Regions from separate parts of the Kitasatospora sp. NPDC056076 genome, predicted to be linked through region 1. Evidence: riboswitches for the same ligand, from Rfam matches in the RefSeq annotation. Region 1 holds a riboswitch; the other holds the start of a gene.
The links. A riboswitch is a leader RNA that binds a small molecule or an ion and turns the genes downstream of it on or off. The one in region 1 is predicted to bind S-adenosylmethionine.
Positions count from the first base shown of each region.

Region 2: linked by a shared signal. The riboswitch ahead of ACFC1T_RS29425 (aminotransferase class V-fold PLP-dependent enzyme) and the one ahead of thrC (threonine synthase) in region 1 are both predicted to bind S-adenosylmethionine.

Region 1 covers NZ_JBHJWG010000016.1:85,275-93,843, reverse strand. The annotation lists gene ACFC1T_RS15955 (extracellular solute-binding protein) at 1-117, shown strand, start outside; gene ACFC1T_RS15950 (cupin domain-containing protein) at 171-515, opposite strand; gene ACFC1T_RS15945 (DUF3263 domain-containing protein) at 638-874, shown strand; gene otsB (trehalose-phosphatase) at 1,063-1,902, shown strand; gene ACFC1T_RS15935 (trehalose-6-phosphate synthase) at 1,889-3,355, opposite strand; gene ACFC1T_RS15930 (glucosyl-3-phosphoglycerate synthase) at 3,394-4,398, opposite strand; SAM riboswitch class I at 4,548-4,683, shown strand; gene thrC (threonine synthase) at 4,701-5,981, shown strand; gene ACFC1T_RS15920 (MoaD/ThiS family protein) at 6,010-6,288, shown strand; gene ACFC1T_RS15915 (cold-shock protein) at 6,836-7,039, shown strand; gene groL (chaperonin GroEL) at 7,396-8,569, shown strand, end outside.
Region 2 covers NZ_JBHJWG010000043.1:65,757-74,325, forward strand. The annotation lists gene ACFC1T_RS29405 (NYN domain-containing protein) at 1-348, opposite strand, end outside; gene ACFC1T_RS29410 (hypothetical protein) at 638-901, opposite strand; gene ACFC1T_RS29415 (rhomboid family intramembrane serine protease) at 1,130-1,912, shown strand; gene ACFC1T_RS29420 (Lrp/AsnC ligand binding domain-containing protein) at 1,955-2,236, shown strand; gene ACFC1T_RS29425 (aminotransferase class V-fold PLP-dependent enzyme) at 2,240-3,604, opposite strand; SAM riboswitch class IV at 3,656-3,773, opposite strand; gene trpD (anthranilate phosphoribosyltransferase) at 3,917-4,993, opposite strand; gene ACFC1T_RS29435 (hypothetical protein) at 5,114-5,539, opposite strand; gene ACFC1T_RS29440 (heme-copper oxidase subunit III) at 5,937-6,557, shown strand; gene ACFC1T_RS29445 (c-type cytochrome) at 6,745-7,554, shown strand; gene ACFC1T_RS29450 (Rieske 2Fe-2S domain-containing protein) at 7,563-8,569, shown strand, end outside.

The DNA.
Region 1 (8,569 bases):
GTCAGCAACCGGATCAAGACGGGGATCGGGCAGGCCGTGACCGGGGACCCGAAGCAGGTGCTGCAGGGGCTGCAGGACGCGGCGATGAAGGAAGCGGGCCGGGTCCGCAAGCAGTGAGGCCCCCTGCCGGGGGCGGGGGGCTCACCGCGAGGGCCGGTGCCGGGGCGGGGTCAGGGGAGCGTGATCGCGTAGGCCTTGCGGAGGGTCTCGTGGACCGTCCAGGTGGTGCGGTCGCCCTCGCGCAGGACGGCGCAGTCGCCGGGGCCGACGGACAGGGTCGGGCCGCCCTCGATCTCGATGGTGGCCCGGCCGCTCAGCACCACGAACATCTCGTCGGCCTCGACGTCGGTGACCACGCCCGGGGTGATCTGCCAGATGCCGCGCAGCTGGCGGCCGTCGGGGGACTCGGCGAGGACCTTTCCGGTGACCTCGGGGGTGCCGGAGACGATCTGGGACGGGTCGAGGGGCTCGGGGTCGAGGTCGGCGGTGGGGATGTGGACGGCGAAGCTGGTCATGGGGGTGACGCTAGCCGGGCGGGGGCACCGGGGTGGGGGGCAGAGTGTGTCGGGGGCGCGTCCGAGAATGACACTTCGTAGGTCCGTGGGGGATGCGGGGGGATGTGCGGAGGTGGTGCGTGGTGGGCGAGCCGAGTGGGCTGAGTGAGCGGGACCGGGCGGTGCTGGCGCTGGAGGGGCGGCAGTGGCGGACGGCGGGGGCCAAGGAGCGGGCGATCCGGGAGGAGCTGGGGCTCTCCTCCACGCGGTACTACCAGGTGCTGAACGGGTTGTTGGACCGGGAGGAGGCGTTGGCGTTCGCGCCGGTGCTGGTGAATCGGTTGCGGCGGGTGCGGGAGGGGCGGCGGGGGGCGCGGTGACGGCCGCTGCGCGGGGCTGTTGGTGGGTGGGGGGCTTTCGGGAGGGTGGGTGGGTCCGGCAGCGCGTCCCTCTCGCCTCGGTCGGGTGGGGAGGGGGAGGGGGTGCTGTGGGTGGGGTGGGTGCGGGCTTCGCCCTGCGCGGGGCCGGGGTGGGGGTGCCGGTTCCGGGGCGGGGTATGGGTGTCGGTATGGGTCTTGACGAGATGGTGGTGCCGGCGACCGAGGCCGGGCGGGACGGGTTGCGGGCGGTTCTGGCGGCGCCCGGTGAGGCGGTGGTCGCCCTGGACTTCGACGGGACGTTGGCGCCGATCGTGGCGGATCCCTCGCGGGCGCGGGCGCATCCGGGCGTGGTGGGGGCGTTGCGGGGGTTGGCGGCGGTGGTGGGGGCCGTCGTGGTCGTGACCGGGCGGCCGGCGGGGTTGGCGGCGGAGTACGGGGGGTTCGCCGGGGTGCCGGGGCTGGTGGTGCTGGGGCACTACGGGGCCGAGCGGTGGGAGGCGGGTGAGCTCTCGGCGCCGGAGGTGCATCCGGGGGTGGCCGGGGTGCGGGGCGCGTTGCCGGGGGTGTTGGAGCGGGTGGGGGCGCCCGAGGGGACGTGGGTGGAGGACAAGGGGCGCTCGGTGGCGGTGCACACGCGGCGTACGGCGGAGCCGGAGCGGGCGCTGGAGTCGTTGCGCGGACCGGTGGGGGAGTTGGCGGCCGAGTACGGGCTGGTGGTGGAGCCCGGGCGGCTGGTGCTGGAGTTGCGGCCGCCGGGGGTGGACAAGGGGGCGGCGCTGACCGGGTTCCTGCGCGAGCGCGGGGCGCGGGCGGTGCTGTACGCGGGGGACGACCTGGGGGACGTGGCGGCGTTCCGGGCGGTGGAGGAGTTGCGGGGGCAGGGGCTGGCCGGGCTGTTGGTGTGTGCCGGCGCGGTGGGGGACGCGCCGGTGCGGGAGCTCGCCGACCTGGCGGACGTGGTGGTCGACGGGCCCGACGGGGTGGTGGAGCTGTTGGGGGCGCTGGGGGAGGCCCTCAGAGGGCGTTGAGCTGGTCGAGGAACCACTGCTGCGGGGGGAGCGCGGTGGCCGCGGCGGCCAGGCGCTTGGTGCGGTCGGCGCGTTCCCCGGGGCTCATGGTGAGGCCGGTGTGCAGGGCCTCGGCGGTGGCGATGACGTCGTACGGGTTGACGGTGAGGGCGTCGTCGCCGAGTTCGGCGTGGGCGCCGGCCTCGCGGGACAGGACGAGGGCGCAGCCGTGGTCGGAGACCACCGGGACCTCCTTGGCGACCAGGTTCATGCCGTCCCGGATCGGGTTGACGAGGGCCACGTCGGCGAGGCGGTAGGCGGCGAGGCTGCGCGGGAAGTCGTCGTTGACGTGCAGGATCAGGGGCTGCCAGGCGGGGGTGGCGAACTCGGCGTTGATGGCGGCCGCGAGGCGTTCGACGGCGGCGGTGTAGTCGCGGTACTCGGCGAGGTCGGTCCGGGACGGGTAGGCGAAGGCGATGTGGACCACCCGGTCGTGCCACTCGGGGCGGGTGCGGAGCAGGTGCCGGTAGGCCTGGAGGCCGCGGACGATGTTCTTGCTCAGCTCGGTGCGGTCGACCCTGACGATGGTGCGGCGGTCGCCGACGGCGGTGCGCAGGGCGGCGAGGCGTTCGTCGACGTCGGGGCGGTGGGCGCGTTCGCGCAGGAAGTCGGCGTCGGCGCCGAGGGCGTGCACGCCCAGGTGGGTGGTGCGGCCCCCGTGGGTGACGGTGAGGGCGGCCGGGTCGAAGGCGGCGCCGAGCAGGTCCTCGCAGCAGGCGGCGAAGGCGCGGGCCCAGCGTTCGGTGAGGAAGCCGGCCCGGTCGGCGCCGAGGATGCCGGTCAGGACGGCCCGGGCGACGTCGTCGGGGAGCAGCCGGTAGTACTCGGGCGGCGCCCACGGGGTGTGGGAGAAGTGGCCGATCCGCAGGTCGGGGCGGGCTTCGCGGAGCAGCGCCGGGGTGAGGGAGAGGTGGTAGTCCTGGACCAGGACGGCGGCTCCCGGGGCGGCCTCGGCGGCGAGGGCGTCGGCGAAGGCGGCGTTGTACGCCTGGTAGGCGGCCCACTCGGTGCGGAAGCCGGCGTCGAAGGAGGGCGCGGTGGGGGTCGCGTAGAGCAGGTGGTGGACGAACCAGAGGGTGGAGTTGGCGACGCCGTTGTAGGCGCGGGCGAAGGTCTCCGGGTCGATGTCGAGCATCCGTACGGCCTGTCCGCCGACCTCGTGCCCGGCGAGGTCGAGGCGGCCGGCGGGGGCCTCCCGGGCGGCTCTGCGGTCGGCGTCGCTCAGCGCGGCACAGACCCAGACGGCGGTGGGGTCGTCGATCGCGGACAGGCCGGAGACCAGGCCCCCGCCGCCGCGGCGCAGGGTCAGCGTGCCGTCGTCGGCGGTGCCGAAGGACACCGGTCCCCGGTTGGAGGCCACCAGGACGGGGGCGGTTCCGGTCGCACTCGAACGTTCGGTCGTGAGATCGCCCATGGTTGGGATGTTGCCGGGGGGTCGGGGCGGCAAACCCGTCAACGGCGGGTGGCGTATTCCGGGACGGTGTGCATCGGGGGGCGTTCCAGGGCCGTCACGGGGTGGGTGTGGGCGGTGAAGGCGCGGGTGTGGGGGTCGCGGGTGAACTGGGTGAGGTGGGGGTGGACGAGGTCGGCGGAGGCCTTGAGGCGGTGGGAGCGGTCGAGGCGTTCCAGGGCGGTGCGGTAGATGGTGGCGGCCATCCGGCCGAGGGCCTGGCCGTCCTGGTGGCGGTGGTGCCGCACGCCGACGTCGACCTGGGCCAGCGCGTCGAGGCCGACCTGGTCCAGGGCGTCGACCAGGAGGCCGAGTTCGACGCCGTAGCCGGTGGGGAAGGGCAGCCGTTCGAGCAGTGAGCGGCGGGCCGCGTACTCGCCGCCGAGGGGCTGGACGAAGCCGGCGAGTTCCGGCCAGTGGAGGTTGAGCAGGGGGCGGGCGACGAGTTCGGTGACCCGGCCGCCGCCGGCCGGGACGATCGCGCCGCTTTCGGTCTCGAGCGGGCGGTCGTACATGGCCTTGACCAGGTGGATGCCGGGGTCGGTGAGCAGCGGGCCGACGATGCCGGAGACGAAGGCCGGGTCGAACTCGCGCAGGTCGGCGTCGATGAAGCAGACGATGTCGCCGTGGGTGACCAGAAGGGAGCGCCAGAGCACCTCGCCCTTGCCGGGGACGGCGGGCAGCCGGGGGAGGATCCGGTCGCGGTGTTCCACCCGGGCGCCGGCCTCGGCGGCGACGGCGGCGGTGGCGTCGGTGGAGCCGGAGTCGACCACGACGAGTTCGTCGACGAGCGGGATCCGGTCCATGAGCTCGCGCCGGACGGTGCGGACGATGTCGCCGACGGTGGCCTCCTCGTCGAGGGCGGGGAGGACGACGCTGACCGTCCGGCCGGTACGCCGTTTGGCGGCGAGGAGGGCGTCGACCGGCCGCTCGGCCGCGCTCCACGAGCGGCGGCGGAGCCAGGACGCCGCCTGTGGGAGGAGGGCGTGGGTCGGTTCGGCGGGCACGGTGACTCTCCTCGGCGGGATCGGGTGGGACGGGTCATCTCGCTTGGCGGACGGTCCCGTTCAGGGTTGGCGCCTTCGGATACAGTCTTCGTACAGCGGTCGGACCTTTGCACGCCGGGGTCGCCGCTGCGCACCACCACAATTTCACAAGCTCATCCAGAGGGACTGAGGGAACGGCCCGTTGACGTCCCGGCAACCTTCTCGCTCGGCTGTCGTTGACAGGCCCCGGCGGGACAGGTGCCAATTCCGGCCTGTGGCGCGACCGCGCCGCGGGGAAGATGAGGAGAGAGGCCTCCGCCATCATGGCTATCGACATCGCCGCACCTGTTTCCGTCGACCTCGGCCCCGCCGCCGCCCTGTCCTGTCGGGAGTGCGGAACCCGCTTCCCGCTCGGCCCCAGCTTCGCCTGTGTGGAGTGCTTCGGGCCGCTGGAGATCGCCTACGAGTTCGGCAGCGAGCGCGCCGAGGAGCTGCGCAAGCGGATCGAGTCCGGCCCCGCGTCCATCTGGCGGTACGCGCCGCTGCTGCCGGTGCCGGCCGACGTCGCCTCGAAGCCCAACCTGAACCCCGGCTGGACCCCGCTGGTGAAGGCGGACAACCTGGGCCGGGAGCTCGGGTTCACCGCCCAGCTGCACGTCAAGGACGACTCGGGCAACCCGACGCACTCGTTCAAGGACCGGGTGGTGGCCTGCGCGATCGAGGCGGCCCGGGCGTTCGGCTACACCACGCTGTCCTGCTCGTCGACCGGCAACCTGGCCGGTGCGGTGGGTGCGGCGGCGGCCCGGGCCGGGTTCCGCTCCTGCGTGTTCATCCCGCACGACCTGGAGCAGGGCAAGGTCGTGATGGCCGGGGTGTACGGCGGTGAGCTGGTCGGCATCGAGGGCAACTACGACGACGTGAACCGGTTCTGCTCGGAGCTGATCGGGGACCCGGCCGGCGAGGGCTGGGGCTTCGTCAACGTCAATCTGCGGCCGTACTACGGCGAGGGCTCCAAGACGCTGGCCTACGAGATCTGCGAGCAGCTCGGCTGGCGGCTGCCGGAGCAGATCGTCATCCCGATCGCCTCGGGCTCGCAGCTGACGAAGATCGACAAGGGTCTGCAGGAGCTGATCAAGCTGGGCCTGGTGGAGGACCGGCCGTACCGGATCTTCGGCGCCCAGGCCGAGGGCTGCTCGCCGGTGTCGGCGGCGTTCAAGGCCGGCCGGGACGTGATCAGGCCGGTGAAGCCGGACACCATCGCCAAGTCGCTGGCGATCGGCAACCCGGCGGACGGCCCGTACGTGCTGGACATCGCCCGCCGGACCGGCGGCGCGGTGGAGGACGTCACGGACGCGGAGGTGGTGGCGGCGATCCGGCTGCTGGCCCGGACCGAGGGGATCTTCGCGGAGACCGCGGGCGGGGTGACCGTCGGCGTGTTGAAGAAGCTCGTGGAGACCGGTCAGCTGGACCCGTCCAAGGAGACCGTCGCGATCAACACCGGGGACGGCCTGAAGACGCTGGACGCCGTCTCCGAGGCGGGCATGACCGCCGTCATCCGCCCGACGCTGGACTCCTTCCACGCCGCCGGCCTCGCGTCCGTCTGATCCACCCCCCCACCCCGCTAGGAGAGTCATGAGCGCCAACGTCCGCATCCCCACCATCCTGCGCACCTACACCGGCGGTGCGGCCGAGGTGCCCGCCGAGGGGGCCACCCTGGGCGAGGTCATCGCCGACCTGGAGCGCAACCACGCGGGCATCGCGGCCCGGATCCTGGACGACACCGGCAAGCTGCGCCGCTTCGTCAACGTGTACGTGAACGACGACGACGTGCGGTTCGCCGAGGGTCTGGCGACCGGGATCGCGGACGGTGCGAGCGTTTCGATCATTCCGGCGGTGGCCGGCGGCTGCTGAGCCGTTCCCGCTTCCCGGCCGTCCGCGCGTACGGAATTCCGCTCTCCGTACGCGCGGACGGCCGTCGGCATTTCGGTGGGAATATTTTCGGTCCGAGTCGGAGTAGAGTGTGGCTCTGCTGGGAACAGGGCTTCCCCTTCCGGCGGTGGGTGCTTCGCCGGAGCCCGTCCGGGCGCTGAGACCGGCCCGGGGCCCGGGCGGTGAAACATGTCAGGCAGATGTCAGAATTCCTGCAGGCATTTGAGTAATTCGTCCGCTATGTCCGGCGCTAATTGCCGATTTCCTCCCGGTTTGTTCGCTCTTGTCTCTCGACGGGGCTGCGGAATTCCCGGCGGCGGACCCTGTTGCAGAGGGCGTCGATCCGGATACATTCAGCGGCGGTCGACGTAATCAACCGCTCACGGAAGCCGTCCGGCGCCCCCGTGCGGAGGATTGCGGCGTGCACGGCTGCGTCCAGGGGGGGTTCCCCGGGCCGGCCTTCAAACCAGACCCGGGCCCGCGACCTGCTGGCCCGTGAAGGGCCAGCACAGCACTAGGGGAGTTCGGAATGGCTCAGGGCACCGTCAAGTGGTTCAACGCGGAGAAGGGCTACGGCTTCATCGCGGTCGACGGTGGTGCGGACGTCTTCGTCCACTACAGCGCGATCCAGATGGACGGCTACCGCACCCTCGAGGAGGGCCAGCGGGTCGAGTTCGAGATCTCCCAGGGACAGAAGGGCCCGCAGGCGGACATGGTCCGCGCGGCGGTCTGACCTCTTCCGGAACCCAGGAGCTCGGCGCGGCCCACGGCTGGTGACCACTCGCTTCTCGACGGGCCCGTACGACACGCGTCGTACGGGCCCGTTCGCGTTCCCGCGCCGGGCCGTCCGGGGTGCCGGGCGGGGGTGGGCGGGGGTGGGCGGCGGCTCGCGGGTCGGCCGTGGGGCTTGCACTCGACCACCCGGAGTGCTAATCATTGGCGTTAGCACTCACAGTGTGAGAGTGACAGCGGACCGGGTCGGTGAGGCCCCCGGGAGCGGCAGGGGAATGGACCTCCGCACACCAGGGCCGTCCGTCGCGGGCACCCCTTGGTCCGAGCAGTCGACCGTGTCCCGGAGGACCACTTCTGATGGCCAAGATCATCGCCTTTGATGAGGAAGCTCGCCGCGGCCTTGAGCGTGGCATGAACCAGCTCGCCGACGCGGTGAAGGTCACGCTCGGCCCCAAGGGCCGCAACGTCGTGCTGGAGAAGAAGTGGGGCGCCCCCACGATCACCAACGACGGTGTCTCCATCGCCAAGGAGATCGAGCTCGAGGACCCCTACGAGAAGATCGGCGCGGAGCTCGTCAAGGAGGTCGCCAAGAAGACGGACGACGTCGCGGGTGACGGCACCACCACCGCCACCGTGCTCGCCCAGGCCCTGGTTCGCGAGGGTCTGCGCAACGTCGCCGCCGGCGCCAACCCGATGGCCCTCAAGCGCGGTATCGAGAAGGCCGTCGCCGCCGTCTCGGACCAGCTGCTGGCCCAGGCCAAGGACGTGGAGACCAAGGAGCAGATCGCCTCCACCGCCTCCATCTCCGCCGCTGACACCCAGATCGGCGAGCTCATCGCCGAGGCCATGGACAAGGTCGGCAAGGAAGGCGTCATCACCGTCGAGGAGAGCAACACCTTCGGTCTGGAGCTCGAGCTCACCGAGGGCATGCGCTTCGACAAGGGCTACATCTCCGCCTACTTCGCCACCGACCTGGAGCGCATGGAGGCGACGTTCGAGGACCCGTACATCCTCATCGCCAACTCCAAGATCGGCTCGGTCAAGGACCTGCTCCCGCTGCTGGAGAAGGTCATGCAGAGCGGCAAGCCGCTCGTCATCATCGCCGAGGACGTCGAGGGCGAGGCCCTGTCGACCCTGGTCGTGAACAAGATCCGCGGCACCTTCAAGTCCGTCGCCGTCAAGGCCCCGGGCTTCGGCGACCGCCGCAAGGCCATGCTCGGCGACATCGCCATCCTCACCGGTGGCACCGTGATCTCCGAGGAGGTCGGCCTCAAGCTGGAGAACGCCGGCATCGACCTGCTGGGCACCGCCCGCAAGGTGGTCATCACCAAGGACGAGACCACCATCGTCGACGGTGGCGGCGACAGCGACCAGGTCGCCGGCCGCGTGAACCAGATCCGCGCCGAGATCGAGAACAGCGACTCGGACTACGACCGCGAGAAGCTCCAGGAGCGCCTCGCCAAGCTGGCCGGCGGCGTGGCCGTCATCAAGGCCGGCGCGGCCACCGAGGTGGAGCTCAAGGAGCGCAAGC
Region 2 (8,569 bases), on a different contig from region 1:
CTCGCCCGCCTCGGCGACCAGTCGGCTCCAGCCGGGCGAGCGCACCAGGTAGGCGGCGGCCGCGACGTCCATCGGATCGGCGGCGCCGGGGACGGTGCCCGACTCCAGTGCCTTCACCAGGTCCGGCTGGCCCAGCCGCAGCCGCTCCGCTATCCGCACCCGGAAGGCCGGCTCGGACTCCAGCGCCGCCGCCAGCGCGGTGGCCGCGTACTTGGCCCGCCGCGCGGGGGTGAACTTGACGTACTGACGCAGGCTCTGCGGCAGCTCCCCGGGCGGCAGCCCGCCCAGCGCGTCCGAGGCCAGCCCGACCACCCGCCGGCGCACCCCTTCGGGCAGCGGCCGGTCCAGCTTCTCGGGCGCCCGCTCGGCACCCGCGCCGGCCGGGGCCCCGCCGGCGCCCCCCGGGAGGTCGGTCTCGGACCGGACCGGCCCGGCGGCCGGCTCCGGTGCCGGCGCAGCGGGCTGAAGCCCCTGCGCTTCGCCGGGCTCCCTCGCTGCGTCCACCACGTCCTCGGCTCCGATCCTGGTCCAGCGGGTGCGGCCGCGGCCGCCCCTGTCGTCACGCTCCGTGCGTCTTGTCTGTATTGTCCCGTGCGGTGGACGGCGGTGTCGCGCACCGCCCACCGCACCGGAGGGGTCAGCCCTGCGTGGTGGGGGCCTCCGCGGCCTCGGCACCCGGACGGGCCACCAGCTCGACCTGGTCCACCGCGTTGCACCAGCGGCAGCGCACGGACTCCACGGTCTCGCTGTGCACCTCGGTCTCCTCGACCCGGGATTCGCCGGCCAGGTCGAAGTGCAGGAACTCGGTGACCCGCGCGGAGCGGGTCACGTCGAAGCGGGTGAGGTTGCCGCACAGCGTGCAGCGCCAGCGCGTCTCGGCGGTCGGAGCGGGGACGGTCATCGGGGGTCCTCTCGGCTGGTCCCTGGGCGGGCCGGGCGCTCCCCCGGAGCCCCGGCGTCGGCGGCGGGAGGCGGGAATGCCCGCCCCAAGCCTATTGCCTGGGGCAACCACGAGGACCACCGGTCAGCTGAGATGACCGGAGTCCGTCCCGCCCCGCCGGACGGACCAGTAGTCCACCTGCCGTAAACCGCCGTGTCACCTGCCGCGCCCGGAGGGATGCTTGGCCGCATGGCGCTCACGGCCCCCGACCACACCGACGCGCGGGACGGCCGCCCGGCGCTGCCCGCCCCGGCGGTCACCTACGCCCTGATCGCGGTCAACACCCTGGTCTTCCTGCTCGGCCCGGCGGCCGGCCTCAACCCCCTGTACGGCACCGGCCAGGCCCGGATCTGCGCCGAGCAGCGGTACGAGCAGCGCTGGGGCGCCGTCCCCGCCGAACTGCTGACCGGCCACCCGCTGACCGCCGGACAACTGGCCGAGGCCCCCGACCCGGTCCCCGGCTGCCCCGCCGCCCCCACCCCGGGCAAGCACCCGGCGGTGTCCGCCCTCACCGGCCTCTTCCTGCACGCCGGCTGGCTGCACCTGCTGGGCAACCTGCTCTTCCTGCACGTCTTCGGCCCGACCGTCGAACGCCGGGTCGGCCGGGCCAGGTACCTCCTCTTCTACCTGGCCGCCGGCTGCACCGCCTCGTACGGCTTCGCGCTCGCCGAGGTGCACTCGCCCGACTCCACCCGGGTCCTGATCGGCGCCTCGGGCGCGATCTCCGCCGTGCTCGGCGCCTACCTGCGCTTCCACCCGCGGGCCCGGGTGACCACCCTCGTCCCGCTGCTCCTCTTCCTCCCGCTGCGCTTCCCGGCCTGGCTGGTGCTCGGCCTCTGGTTCGCCCTGCAGTGGTGGTCGGTGCACTCGGCCGGGCCCGGAGTGGCCTACCTGGTGCACGTGATCGGCTTCTCGGCGGGCTTCCTGTACGCCTGCACGGTGGTCGGCCACCCCCCGAGACGCCCCGGCTGAGGCCCGATACGCTGGCCGCACCCCCATCAAGGAGCCCGAACTGTGATCACCGCCATCGTCCTGATCAAGACCAGTGTCGACCGCATCCCTGAGATCGCCGAGGCCATCGCCGCGATCGAGGGCGTCAGCGAGGTGTACTCGGTGACCGGCGGGTACGACCTGGTGGCGATGGTCCGGGTGCGCCGCCACGACGACCTGGCCGAGGTCATCCCGGGCCGGCTCAACAAGGTCCCGGGCGTGGCCCACACCGAGACCCAGATCGCCTTCCGCACCTACTCCCAGCACGACCTGGAAGCGGCCTTCGCCCTCGGCCTGGACGAGTAGGACTCAGCTCGCGCGACGCGTGTCGGCGACGCAACGGCCGCCCTCGTTGCGGTAGTTCCACGCCGCGCCGTCCGAGACCAGCTCGCGGACCGCGGCCAGGAAGCGCTCGACGTGCTCGTCCGGCGTGCCGGCGCCGAAGCTCACCCGGATCGCGTTCAGGCTGCGCTCACCGGGCAGCGAGGGCTCGGGCGCCCCGCACTCGGAGGGCGCCACGTCCTCGTCCCCGAGCAGGGTGCGCACCAGCGGGTGGGCGCAGAACAGCCCGTCGCGCACGCCGATGCCGTACTCGGCGGACAGCGCGGCCGAGAAGTGTGAGCTGTTCCAGCCCCGGACGACGAAGGACAGCACGCCCACCCGGGCCGAGCCGGCCCCGAACAGGTTCAGCACCCGGACCTCCGGGATCTCCGCCAGCCCCGCCGTCAGCCGCTCGACCAGCTCCCGCTCCCGGGCCTCCAGCGCGTCGAAGCCGGCCTCGGTGAGCGCCCGACAGGCCGAGGCGATCGCGTAGGCGCCGATGACGTTGGGCGAGCCGGCCTCGTGCCGGGCCGGGCCGGTGTGCCACTGCACCGCCACCGAGCCGTCCAGCTCCCGGGCCACCGTCCGGGTCGCCCCGCCGCCGGCCAGGTAGGGCTCGGCCGCGTCCAGCCAGTCGGAGCGCCCGGCCAGCACCCCGGTGCCGAACGGCGCGTACAGCTTGTGGCCGGAGAAGGCGATCCAGTCGACGCCCAGTTCGCGCACCGAGACCCGGTGGTGCGGGGCCAGCTGGGCGGCGTCCAGCACCACCCGGGCGCCGTACCGGTGCGCGGTCCCGGTCAGTTCGGCGACCGGCCACAGCTCGCCGGTCACGTTGGAGGCGCCGGTGACGCACAGCAGCTTCGGGCCCTCCGGCGCCGCGGCCAGCGCCTCCTCCAGCGCGGCCACCGCCTCGGCCCGCGAGCGCGGCGCCCGCAGGTAGCAGACCTCCAGCCCGGCGTGCGCCCACGGCAGCAGCGAGGCGTGGTGCTCGGTCTCGAAGGCGAACACCCGGGTGCCGGCCGGGACGGCGGCGGCCAGCAGGTTGAGCGAGTCGGTGGTGGCGCGGGTGAAGACCACCTGGTCGCCCTCGCGCAGGTCGAGGAACTCGGCGACGGTCCGGCGGCTCTGCTCGAACAGGTCGGTGGACAGCTGGGAGAGGTAGCCGGCGCCGCGGTGCACGCTGCCGTAGTAGGGGGCGTAGGCGGCGACGTCGTCCCACACCCGCTGGAGGGCCGGCGCGCTGGCCGCGTAGTCGAGCGCCGCGTAGCCGACCTTCTCACCGCTGACGAGCGGGACCTCGACGTCGTGGCCGAGGACGGCGAGCGGGGCGGTGGTTCCGAGGGAGAGGGACATGAGGATGCACTCCTTCACGGGTAAGGGACCCCGGGAGTGCTGATCGTCCGGTGTCCGCGCTTGTCGCGCGGACGGCTTGCCCGGCGACCCGGTCCTCACCCAGGGCACCCCGCCACGGACGGAGGGTTGCCGGACAGCGAGCTGGGGCTTCGCGCTGTCACTCATGACCTGGCGAAGACTCTAGGTCGGGTACGTCGGACGGTCAAACAGGCATCCACCATCCGGACAGCCTCCTCGGCGCGCCCCTCCGGCTCGGGGCGGGCAGCCGGAGGGCCCGTGCCGACGCATCGACACGGGCCCTCAACTACCGGCTCAGATCCGGCTGGTGGCCTCGGACCAGCGCCGCAGCAGGTCCTGCGCCCGGCCGGAGTCGATCGCCTCCGCCGCCCGCACCATGCCCGCCGCGAGCTGCTCCGCCAGCGGGGCGTCGCCCAGCTCCAGCGCGACCAGCGCCGCCGCCGTGTTCAGCAGGACGGCGTCCCGCACCGGCCCGCGCTCCCCGGCCAGCAGTCGGCGCGCCACCTCGGCGTTGTAGGCGGCGTCGGCCCCGCGCAGCGCCTCGATGCCGACCAGCTCGATGCCGACGTCCCGCGGGTCGAACGTGGTCTCGGTGACCACGCCGTCGCGCACCACCCAGACCCGCGAGGTGGTGGTGATGGTCAGCTCGTCCAGCCCGTCGTCGCCGCGGAACACCAGCGCGGTCGCCCCGCGCCGGGCGAGCACCCCGGCGATCAGCCCGGCCAGCCGGGTGTCGAAGCAGCCGATGGCGTGCGAGGTGACCTTCGCCGGGTTGGTCAGCGGGCCGAGGATGTTGAAGGCGGTGGGCACCCCGAGGTCGCGCCGCGCGGTGGCGGCGTGCCGCATCGAGGGGTGGAACTTCGCCGCGAAGCAGAAGGTGAGCCCGACCTCCTCGGCCACCTGGGCCACTCGCCGGGAGGAGAGGTCGAGTGCCACCCCGAGCTTCTCCAGCACGTCCGAGGAGCCGCTGGACGAGGAGGCCGCCCGGTTGCCGTGCTTGACCACCTTGGCCCCGGCCGCCGCGGCGACGATCGCCGACATGGTCGAGATGTTGACGGTCTTCGCCCGGTCCCCGCCGGTGCCGACGATGTCGACCGCCGGGCCGGGGATGTCCAGCGGCTCGGCGTGGTCGTACATCGCGTCCACCAGGCCGGCGATCTCGTCGACCGTCTCGCCCTTGGCCCGCAGGGCCACCATGAACCCGGCCACCTGGACGGGGGACGCCTCGCCGCTCATGATCCGGTCCATCGCCCACGCGGTGGACGAGCGGTCGAGGTCCTCCCCCTTCAACAGAGCCGCCAGGATGTCCGGCCAGGTGCGGACCACCTGCGCGGGGTCGGTACCACCGTTCGCAGGGTTCACGTTCACCATGGCTGACTCCAGCTGTAGTCGGTTCCCCCGCACCGGGGGGACGTCCGTACGGATGGAGCCAGCCTATCGAGCGGCGGGGTGCCCACGGCGCCCCCTTCTCCAGGACTGAGACGGCGCCGCTCAGCGCGTGGCCGGGGCCCGCTTGGCCAGCCGGGCCCGCAGCAGGGTGGCGACCGCCTCGGCCAGCGCCACCGGCTCGACCGGGTGGGAGATCGCGGCATCGGCCCGGCTCCAGGCGGCGAGCCAGGAGTCCTGCGGCCGGCCGATCAGCACCAGCACCGGCGGGCACCCGTAGATCTCGTCCTTGAGCTGGCGCCCGAGGCCGAGGCCGCCGGCCGGCACCGCCTCGCCGTCCAGCACGCAGAGGTCGACGCCGCCCTTCTCCAGCGCCTTGATCACCGCGGGGGTGGTCGCGCATTCGAGGTAGGACAGCTCCGGAAGATCCTCGGCGGGGCGACGGCCGAGCGCCGTCAGCACCTGCTCGCGGGTGTTGCGGTCGTCGCTGTAGACGAGGACGGTGAGCGTCTCGTCGGTCGTGTACGCCATGGACCCTGCTCCCTCAAGTGTGATCCGGACCACGTTCACCTGATCCGGATGCTACTCCCGTTTCCCCCGTCGCCGGTCCCCCTCGCGCACGTTCCCCCTCAAGCCGCCGCGCCCGTGACTCACCCGCTCGGAGGACGGCCCGTCACCCGGACCCGCCCGGTCCACCCGGACGGCGGATGCGGCGCCCCGCCCCCCTACGGCAGGACACTGGGCCGACCGTGCAACGGCGCGCCGGGCAACGGGGTCGCGGGCCCCTCCGAGGAACCGTCAGAAAAGGGACACGCCGCTGCTCAGCCCTCGTCCGGACCCTCCGTCGGCCTTCAAGCGGGCATACCGCACGCACCGGACACTCCGAGGGACACCCCCCGACGTGAAGACGGAATAAGGGACCGACATAATGTCCGTCGTGGCGACAGCAACAGCAACAGAAACCGGGCACGCGCACGGATCGGTCAATCGACCGAACATGGTCAGCGTCGGAACGATCGTCTGGCTCAGTTCCGAGCTGATGTTCTTCGCGGCCCTCTTCGCGATGTACTTCACGCTCCGCTCCGTCAAGGGAGCCGAGTTCTGGGCCGAGAAGGCGCACGCCCTCAACGTGACGTTCTCCTCGATCAACACCACGATCCTGGTGCTCTCCTCGCTCACCTGCCAGCTCGGCGTGTTCGCCGCCGAGCGCGGTGACGTGAAGAAGCTCCGCGGGTGGTTTGCCCTCACGTTCTTCATGGGCGCGATCTTCATCGGCGGCCAGGTCTACGAGTACACCGAGCTGGTCAAGAACGACGGCCTCTCGCTGTCCTCCGACCCGTACGGCACGGTGTTCTACCTGACCACCGGCTTCCACGGTCTGCACGTGACGGGCGGCCTGATCGCCTTCCTGCTGGTCCTGGGACGGACGTACGCAGCCAAGCGCTTCACGCACGAGCAGGCCACCGCCGCGATCGTCGTGTCCTACTACTGGCACTTCGTCGACGTCGTGTGGATCGGCCTGTTCGCGACCATCTACCTGATCAAGTAACCAGCTGATCAGGTCGCTGGCCACCGGCAGCGGCCCCCGCCCTCACCGGCGACGGGCCGCTTCTGCCGGTGCCGACGCTCCCACCGACCGACCGCGCGCGCAGCCTTGGACAGGCAACCTCGTGCCGGCCAGACCGGCCGCCGGGTGCACCCACCAGTCGACCAGATCCTGACACCGGGGTTATTCCGTGAAAAAGCTCTCCGCACGACGGCGCCACCCATTGGCGGCGCTGGTCGTCCTACTTCTCGCCCTGGCGGCAACCGGGGGGCTGTACGCCGCGTTCGCGCCCGCCGACAAGGCGCAGGCCGACGTCGCCGCGCAGTCGCTCGCGATCGATGAGGGCAAGAAGCTCTTCGCCGTGGGCTGCTCCTCCTGCCACGGCCTGAACGGCCAGGGCAGCAGCGACGGTCCGAGCCTGGTCGGCGTGGGCTCCGCCGCTGTCGACTTCCAGGTCGGCACCGGTCGCATGCCGGCCCAGCAGCCCGGTGCCCAGGTGCCGCGCAAGAAGGCCATCTACAGCCAGAGCGAGATCGACCAGCTCGCCGCGTTCGTCCAGTCGCTCGGCCCCGGCCCGATCACGCCGGACGCGAAGCAGTACACCTCGACCAACCCGGACGACATCTCCAAGGGTGGCGAGCTGTTCCGCACCAACTGCGCCCAGTGCCACAACTTCGCCGGCCAGGGCGGTGCCCTGACGAAGGGCAAGTACGCCCCGTCGCTGGAGGGCGTGGACGCCAAGCACATCTACGAGGCCATGCAGACCGGCCCGCAGCAGATGCCGTCGTTCCCGGACAGCACCATGCCCGAGGAGCAGAAGAAGCAGATCGTGGCCTTCGTCCGCCACACCACCAACGATGAGCCCAACCCCGGCGGTCTCACCCTGGGCAGCCTCGGTCCGGTGACCGAGGGTCTGTTCGGCTGGATCTTCGGCCTCGGCACGCTCATCGCGGTCGCGATCTGGGTCGCCGCCCACACCACCAAGGCCAAGAAGTCATGAGCCACGACATGTCAGAAGAGAAGCTCCCGGAGCCGCACGGCTCCGCCGGCGAGGTGGCCGACCACGGCAACCCGTTCGCCGACCCGGGCCTGCCGGCCCACGAGCCCCGCCGCACCGACATCGACGAGCAGGCCGCCAAGCGGGCCGAGCGCCAGGTCTCGCTGATGTTCGTGGTCTCGATGCTCGCGACGATCGGCTTCATCGCCTCGTACGTGGCCATCGACCCGGACAAGATCGTCTACATCTTCCCGCTGGGCCACGTCAGCGCGCTGAACTTCGCGCTCGGCCTGACCCTGGGCGTCGCGCTGTTCATGATCGGCGCGGGCGCGGTCCACTGGGCCCGCACCCTGATGTCGGACGTCGAGCTGCCGGCCGAGCGTCACCCGATCGAGGCCTCCGACGAGGTCCGCAACGACGTCATCGACCAGTTCAAGACCGGTGCCGCCGAGTCCGGCTTCGGTCGCCGCAAGATGATCCGCAACACCCTCATCGGGTCGATGGCGCTGGTCCCGCTCTCCGGCGTGGTCCTGCTCCGCGACCTCGGCCCGCTGCCGGAGAAGAAGCTCCAGGAGACGGGCTGGAAGGAGGCCACCCCGGCCAAGCCGGTGCAGCTCGTCAACATGAGCACCATGCAGCCGATGAAGCCCGAGGACCTCGTGATCGGCTCGCTGACCTTCGCGATGCCGGAGGGGCTCACCACCCACGACGAGGACTTCCAGCAGCGCATCGCCAAGGACGCCCTGATGCTGGTGCGCATCGCGCCGGAGGACATCAAGGACGACAAGTCCAAGGAGCTGGGCTTCGAGGGCATCCTCGCCTACTCCAAGATCTGCACCCACGTCGGCTGCCCGATCAGCCTGTACGAGCAGCAGACCCACCACGCGCTCTGCCCCTGCCACCAGTCGACCTTCGACCTGGCGGACGGCGCGCGCGTCATCTTCGGCCCCGCCGGCCACCCGCTGCCGCAGCTGAAGATCACCACTGACGAGCAGGGCAACCTGATCGCCACCGGCGA